DNA from 3 places in the Streptomyces sp. NPDC003035 genome. Region 2 is predicted to be linked to each of the others. Evidence: riboswitches for the same ligand, from Rfam matches in the RefSeq annotation. Region 2 holds a riboswitch; each other region holds the start of a gene.
What was found. Region 2 has a riboswitch for cobalamin ahead of ACFYV5_RS11815 (ABC transporter substrate-binding protein). Riboswitches for the same ligand answer to the same signal wherever they lie in the genome.
Positions count from the first base shown of each region.

Region 1 (2,190 bases), 350 kb from region 2:
AGGAGGCTCCGGGGACTCCGGGGGCGGTGCTCGTCACGGCCGGGCGGCAGTTGATCTCCACCGTCGGCGGGGCCTCCGGGCCGCTGTACGGGACGCTGCTGCGCCGTACCGGGAAGAGCCTCGGCGAGGCCCCGGCGGTGACGCTGCCGGAGTTGGCGGCGGCGCTCACCGCCGGAGTCGCCGCGGTCGGCCAACTCGGCGGTGCCGCGGTCGGGGACAAGACCATGCTGGACGCGCTCGTCCCGGCGGCCGAGGGGCTCGGCGAGTCGTTCGCGGCGGCCCGGGACGCGGCCGAGCGGGGTGCGCTCGCGACCGTACCCCTGCGCGCCCGGAAGGGCAGGGCGAGCTACCTGGGCGAGCGTTCCGTCGGGCACCAGGACCCCGGGGCCACCTCGTCCGCGCTGCTGATCGCCGCCCTCGCGGAGGTGGCGGACGCGTGAGCGCACAGGTGGGCATCGTGCTGGTCTCGCACAGCGCGGCCGTGGCCGCCGCCGTCGCCGCGCTGGCCCAGGGTCTCGCCGGTGGCGGGGCGATCGCGCCGATCGCGCCCGCGGGCGGCACACCCGACGGCGGTCTCGGCACCAGCTCCGAGCTGATCGTCGAGGCGGCACGCGAGGTCGACCGGGGTGCCGGAGTGGCGTTGCTGGTCGATCTGGGGTCCGCCGTGCTGACGGTCAAGGCGCTCCTCGCCGAGGGGGACGAGCTTCCGGAGGGCGCACGGCTCGTGGACGCCCCGTTCGTCGAGGGCGCCGTCGCCGCCCTCGTCACGGCGAGTGCCGGCGGGGATCTGGAGGCGGTGGTGGCCGCCGCGTCGGAGGCCTACGCGTACCGGAAGGGGTGAGCAGGGGGCGCGCGAGATCCGTCACACACCGTCCGGAGGGGCATCCGTGTTGTGATGTAGCTGGTCAACCCACTAATGTCACAGCGCCTTGGTGTACGGGAAACCGGTGCGGTACCGGTGCGGCCCTCGCCACTGTGATCGGGAAGTCCGGCTCCATCCCTCCGGGGAAGCCACTGGACCGCCGCGGGAGACCGCGGCGGTGTGGGAAGGCGGAGCCGCGGCGGCATGACCCGTCAGCCAGGAGACCGGCCAAGGTGCGTTGTCCATCCACGAGGTGCTGGAGAGGTCTCCCAACCATGCATATAGCCGAGGGGTATCTGCCCCCTGTGCACGCGGCCGCCTGGGGCGTCGCGTCCGCTCCGTTCGTCGTCCACGGTGTCCGCGCGCTGACCCGTGAGGTCAGGTCCAACCCCGAGTCGACCCTGCTGCTCGGTGCGGCGGGCGCGTTCACCTTCGTCCTGTCCGCGCTCAAGATTCCGTCGGTGACGGGCAGTTGCTCCCACCCCACCGGTACGGGTCTGGGCGCGATCCTGTTCCGGCCACCCGTGATGGCGGTCCTGGGCACCATCACGCTCCTCTTCCAGGCGCTTCTGCTCGCCCACGGCGGGCTCACGACGCTCGGCGCCAACGTCTTCTCGATGGCGATCGTCGGGCCGTGGGCGGGCTTCGGCACGTACTGGCTGCTGCGCCGGTTCGACGTGCCGCTCATGGTGAGCGTGTTCTTCGGGGCGTTCGTCGCCGATCTGTCCACGTACTGCGTCACCAGCGTCCAGCTCGCGCTGGCCTTCCCGGACCCGGGCAGCGGTGTGCTCGGGGCGCTGGCCAAGTTCGGCGGGATCTTCGCCGTGACGCAGCTGCCGCTCGCCGTCAGCGAGGGGCTGCTCACGGTTCTCGTGATGCGGCTGCTCGCCCAGTCCAGCAAGGCGGACCTGACCCGGCTCGGGGTCCTGCTGCCGTCCCGGAAGAAGAACGAGAACGCGGAGGCGAGCGCCTGATGAGCCGGAACGCCAAGATCAACACCCTGCTCCTGCTCGTCGTCGCGGCGCTCGCGGTGCTCCCGCTGGTGCTGGGGCTCGGCGACCACAAGGAGGAGCCGTTCACCGGGGCCGACGCCGAGGCGGAGACGGCGATCACAGAGATCGCTCCCGACTACGAGCCGTGGTTCAGCCCGCTGTACGAGCCGCCGTCCGGCGAGGTCGAGTCGGCGCTGTTCTCGCTCCAGGCGGCGCTCGGCGCCGGCGTGCTCGCGTACTACTTCGGGCTGCGGCGCGGTCGCAGGCAGGGTGAGGCGCGCGCCGTGGCGGCGAAGGAACCGCTGGTCACCACCGGCGACGAGTAAGCGCCGATGC
Region 1 is NZ_JBIAPJ010000003.1:122,468-124,657, forward strand. It holds gene dhaL (dihydroxyacetone kinase subunit DhaL) at 1-440, shown strand, start outside; gene ACFYV5_RS10295 (PTS-dependent dihydroxyacetone kinase phosphotransferase subunit DhaM) at 437-841, shown strand; cobalamin riboswitch at 914-1,110, shown strand; gene ACFYV5_RS10300 (energy-coupling factor ABC transporter permease) at 1,138-1,836, shown strand; gene ACFYV5_RS10305 (energy-coupling factor ABC transporter substrate-binding protein) at 1,836-2,180, shown strand; gene cbiQ (cobalt ECF transporter T component CbiQ) at 2,187-2,190, shown strand, end outside.
Region 1: it holds a riboswitch for cobalamin, as region 2 does, so the genes downstream of both, ACFYV5_RS10300 (energy-coupling factor ABC transporter permease) here and ACFYV5_RS11815 (ABC transporter substrate-binding protein) in region 2, are expected to answer to the same signal.

Region 2 (2,190 bases):
GACCTGGTGAAGCGCGCCTCGTTGCTGCGCCGCGACTCCATCCACGGTCAGTTCCAGGGCACCATCACCGTGGACGAGGCGACCAGCACGATCGTCGCCAACGGCAACACGATCAAGGTGATCTACGCGAACGACCCGTCCGAGGTCGACTACACCGCGTACGGCATCAAGGACGCCATCCTCATCGACAACACGGGCAAGTGGCGGGACCGCGAGGGTCTGTCCAAGCACCTGCGCCCCGGTATCGACAAGGTCGTCCTGACCGCCCCGGGCAAGGGCGACGTCCCGAACATTGTCCACGGCGTCAACCACGACACCATCAAGCCGGACGAGCAGATCCTGTCCTGTGCCTCCTGCACAACCAACGCGATCGTCCCGCCGCTCAAGGCCATGGACGACGAGTACGGCGTCCTGCGCGGTCACGTCGAGACCGTCCACTCGTTCACGAACGACCAGAACCTGCTGGACAACTACCACAAGGCCGACCGCCGCGGCCGTTCCGCGCCGCTCAACATGGTGATCACCGAGACCGGTGCCGCCTCCGCCGTCGCCAAGGCGCTTCCGGACCTGAAGGCGCCGATCACCGGCAGCTCGATCCGCGTCCCCGTCCCGGACGTCTCGATCGCCATCCTGAGCCTGCGCCTGGGCCGCGAGACCACCCGCGAGGAGGTCCTCGACTACCTCCGCGACGTCTCGCTCCACTCGCCGCTCAAGCGCCAGATCGACTTCACCACGGCCCCCGACGCGGTCTCCATGGACTTCGTCGGTTCGCGCCACGCCTCGATCGTCGACGCCGGTGCCACCAAGGTGGACGGCGACAACGCGATCCTCTACCTGTGGTACGACAACGAGTTCGGCTACTCGTGCCAGGTCATCCGGGTCGTCCAGCACGTCTCCGGCGTGGAGTACCCGACGTTCCCGGCGCCGGTGGCCTGACCTCGCCGGGCCCACGGCCCACTTCGGAACCCGGCACGTCCGGGTCCCGGTGAACGGGGCGGCGGTGGAGCGGTGCGACAGATCCCGGAAGGGATCGCGCGCCCTCCCACCGCCGCCCCGTCGGCGTACGGAGGGGCCCGGCCGGCGCTGTGGTAGCTTGCCGTAGCCAGTCGAACTCACGTGCGTGACGTACGCGAGTCAGGGAATCCGGTGCGAATCCGGAGCTGACGCGCAGCGGTGAGGGTGACGGGCGGGGCACGAAGTCACTGGACCGGGGAACCGGGCCGGGAAGGCGTCCCGCCCGGATGACCCCGAGTCCGAAGACCTGCTGGCGAATCCGTACGAAACGGGCCCCGCGTATGGGCCCTCGACGCCGAGGATGAGCCGTGCCTCTCGCCCGCACCCCCCGTTCCTTCGCCCTGCTCGTGTCCGGAGCGCTGCTCCTCACCGGCTGCGGCGGCGCCGCCGGCGAGGCCCGGCCGGCCTCGTCCGCCCCGGCGCGGACACTCGAGAACTGCGGCCGCACCGTGGAGATCCCGCCCGGCGGGCCGCGCCGGGCCGTCTCCCTGAACCAGGGCACCACCGAGATCATGCTGTCCCTCGGCCTCGCGGACCGGATGGTCGGGACCGCGACCTGGACCGACCCGGTGATGAAGGGGCTGGAGAAGGCCGCCTCCGCCGTCCCGAGGCTCGCGGAGAACAACCCCTCCTTCGAGAAGGTGCTGGACACCGAACCCGACTTCGTCGCCGCCTCCTTCGGCTCCACCCTCGGCAAGGGCGGAGTCGCCGGCCGCGAGCAGTTCGAGAAGCTCGGCGTCCCCACCTACCTCTCCCCCTCCGACTGTGTGGGCAAGGACAACAGCGGCGGGGGCGACGGCAAGCGCACCACGCCGCTCGCCATGGACACCGTCTACGGCGAAGTCCGCGACCTGGCCCGCGTCTTCGGCGTCGAGAAGCGGGGCGAGGAGCTCATCGCCCGCCTCAAGACCCGGGTGACCGAGGCCACCGCCGGCCTCCGCGTCGCCGACGTCAGCGTCCTCTACTGGTTCTCCGACGCCAAGTCCCCCTACGTGGCTGGTTGTTGCGGAGCGCCCGGCGTCATCACCCGGGAGACCGGCACCAAGAACGTCTTCGACGACACCACCGAGGAATGGCCCCAGATCGGCTGGGAGTCCGTCGCCGACCGGAACCCCGACCTCCTCGTGATCGGCGACCTCACCCGCAAGGCCCAGTCGGGGGAGAGCGCCGCCAAGA
Region 2 is NZ_JBIAPJ010000003.1:476,836-479,025, reverse strand. It holds gene ACFYV5_RS11820 (glyceraldehyde-3-phosphate dehydrogenase) at 1-936, shown strand, start outside; cobalamin riboswitch at 1,087-1,284, shown strand; gene ACFYV5_RS11815 (ABC transporter substrate-binding protein) at 1,323-2,190, shown strand, end outside.

Region 3 (2,190 bases), on a different contig from region 2:
GAGGCCGTCCTCGTCGATCTCCTTGAAGGAGAACGGGACGGTGATGAGCCGGCCGTCGAACTCGGGGACAGCGACCTGGCTCGCGGCGTCCAGCGGGGAGAGACCCTCGTCGTTCTCCTCCCAGGCCGCGCGCGAGCCGGTGAGGCAGAGCGCCTGCAGGATCGGTACGTCGAGGGCGGCGAGCGCGCCCGCGTCCCAGGCCTCCTCGTCGCCGCCCGCCTGCGCCTCGGCGGGCTTGGTGCCGCCGGCCGCGAGGACGGTGGTGATGATCGCGTCGGCGGACCTCAGCGTCTCCAGCAGCTCCGGCTCGGGGGCGCGCAAGGAGGCGACGTACAGGGGCAGGGCGCGGGCACCGGCGTCCTCGATCGCCTCGCAGAGGGAGTCGACGAAGGCGGTGTTCCCGCTCATGTGGTGGGCGCGGTAGTAGAGCACGGCGACCGTCGGGCCGTCGGTCCGCCGCGGCTCGCGCTCCAGCGGGCCCCAGGTCGGCGCGGCGGCCGGGGCCTCGAAGCCGTGCCCGGTGAGCAGCACGGTGTCGGAGAGGAAGCGCGCCAGCTGCTCCAGGTTGGCCGGGCCGCCGTGCGCGAGGTAGGCGTGGGCCTCGGTGGCGACACCGATGGGGACGGTGGAGGCCTCCATGAGCTGGGCGTCGGGAGCCTGTTCGCCGGAGAGCACGACCAGCGGCCTGCCGGTGGCGCGCAACGCGTCCAGGCCGTCCTCCCAGGCCCTCAGACCGCCGAGGAGGCGTACGAGGACGAGGTCGGCGCCGTCCAGGAGCGCGGGCAGCTCGTCGAGGCCGAGGCGGGAGGGGTTGGCGAACCGGTACGCGACCGGACCGCCGGCCGCGCGGGCGCTGAGCAGGTCGGTGTCGGAGTGCGACAGCAACAGAATTCGCATGCGAGCGCAGGCCTTCCTCGGGGTTGTCCGCGCCCCGGGTGGTCGTGTGGACGGCGGGAGTTCCTGACTCACCGGGACGCGGGTGCGACCTGGCTCACAGTGGCGGGACCGCGCCGGATTCTCACCGGGCTTCCTCCCCGGGGCCCTGGGACCCCATGCCGTTCTGCATAGTAGATCCTGCCCCCGCCGGACTGGGGGGTTGGCCGGATCACACCCGGTGGTCACGCGGATTCACGTGGGTATGCTCGCCGCCATGCCGCCCACCCCACCCACCACGCCCAACCCGGGCGAACCCCTCATACGGGACCGCGGTGACGCCTGCCCCGGGGCGCTCCGGCTGCACGCCGCCGACGACGGGCGTCTGGCCCGACTGCGCCTGCCCGCAGGCTTGTTGACTGCAGGTCAGGTCGGGGTCCTGGCCACCGCGGCGGAGGTGCTGGGCGACGGGCGGGTCAGTGTCACCTCGCGGGGGAACGTGGAGCTGCGGGGCCTCGGAGAGGGCTGCGGCACCGAGCTCGCGGAGTTGCTGGCGCCGGCCGGTCTCCTGCCGTCCCCGACCCACGAACGCGTCCGGAACGTGGTGGCCTCGCCGACCGCGGGGCTGGACGGACTCGGCGGCGGTGACGTGCAGTTGTGGGCGCGCGAGCTGGACGCGCTGCTGTGCGCGCGGGAGGGGACGGCGGCCCTTTCCGGCCGTTTCCTCTTCGTCCTGGACGACGGCCGGGGGGACGTGGCCGGACTCGGCGGAGATGTGACCTTGATCGCAGCGGGGGCCTGGGCGGCCGGCGACGAGGGTACGGCCGGATCCCGGGCCTCGGACGGATCGGCCGACCGGGCGGCCCCGGCGTCCAGGGGAGGTGTGGGCGCGCAGCACCCCGGCGCACGGGGCGCGGACAGCCCCGGCGAAGGCACGCCAGGCACGGACGGCCCCGGCGAAGGTGCGCCAGGCGCAGACGGCCCCGGCGCGCGGGGCGCGGACAGCCCCGGCGAAGACGGCCCCCGCGCGCCAGGCGCGGACGGCCCCCGACGCCCCGACGCGCACCTCCGCGTCGGCGCCCAGGTTTTCCGGGTCGCTGCTACCGACGCGCCCCGCGCCGCCGTCGCCGCCGCGGAGGCGTTCCTGGTCGCCGCCCATGGCGCGGGGAACGGTGCCTGGCGGGTGCGTGAGCTGCCCGAGGGGCACGAGCCGGATCTGGTGGGGGCGCTCGCCCGGGCCGGGATCGCGGCGGAGCCCGTACCCCCGACGGAACCCCCGCACGGAGAACCCCCCGCACCCGGGGTGCTCGGCGAGAC
Region 3 is NZ_JBIAPJ010000004.1:292,695-294,884, forward strand. It holds gene cobN (cobaltochelatase subunit CobN) at 1-897, opposite strand, end outside; cobalamin riboswitch at 936-1,069, opposite strand; gene ACFYV5_RS14525 (cobalamin biosynthesis protein CobG) at 1,151-2,190, shown strand, end outside.
Region 3: it holds a riboswitch for cobalamin, as region 2 does, so the genes downstream of both, cobN (cobaltochelatase subunit CobN) here and ACFYV5_RS11815 (ABC transporter substrate-binding protein) in region 2, are expected to answer to the same signal.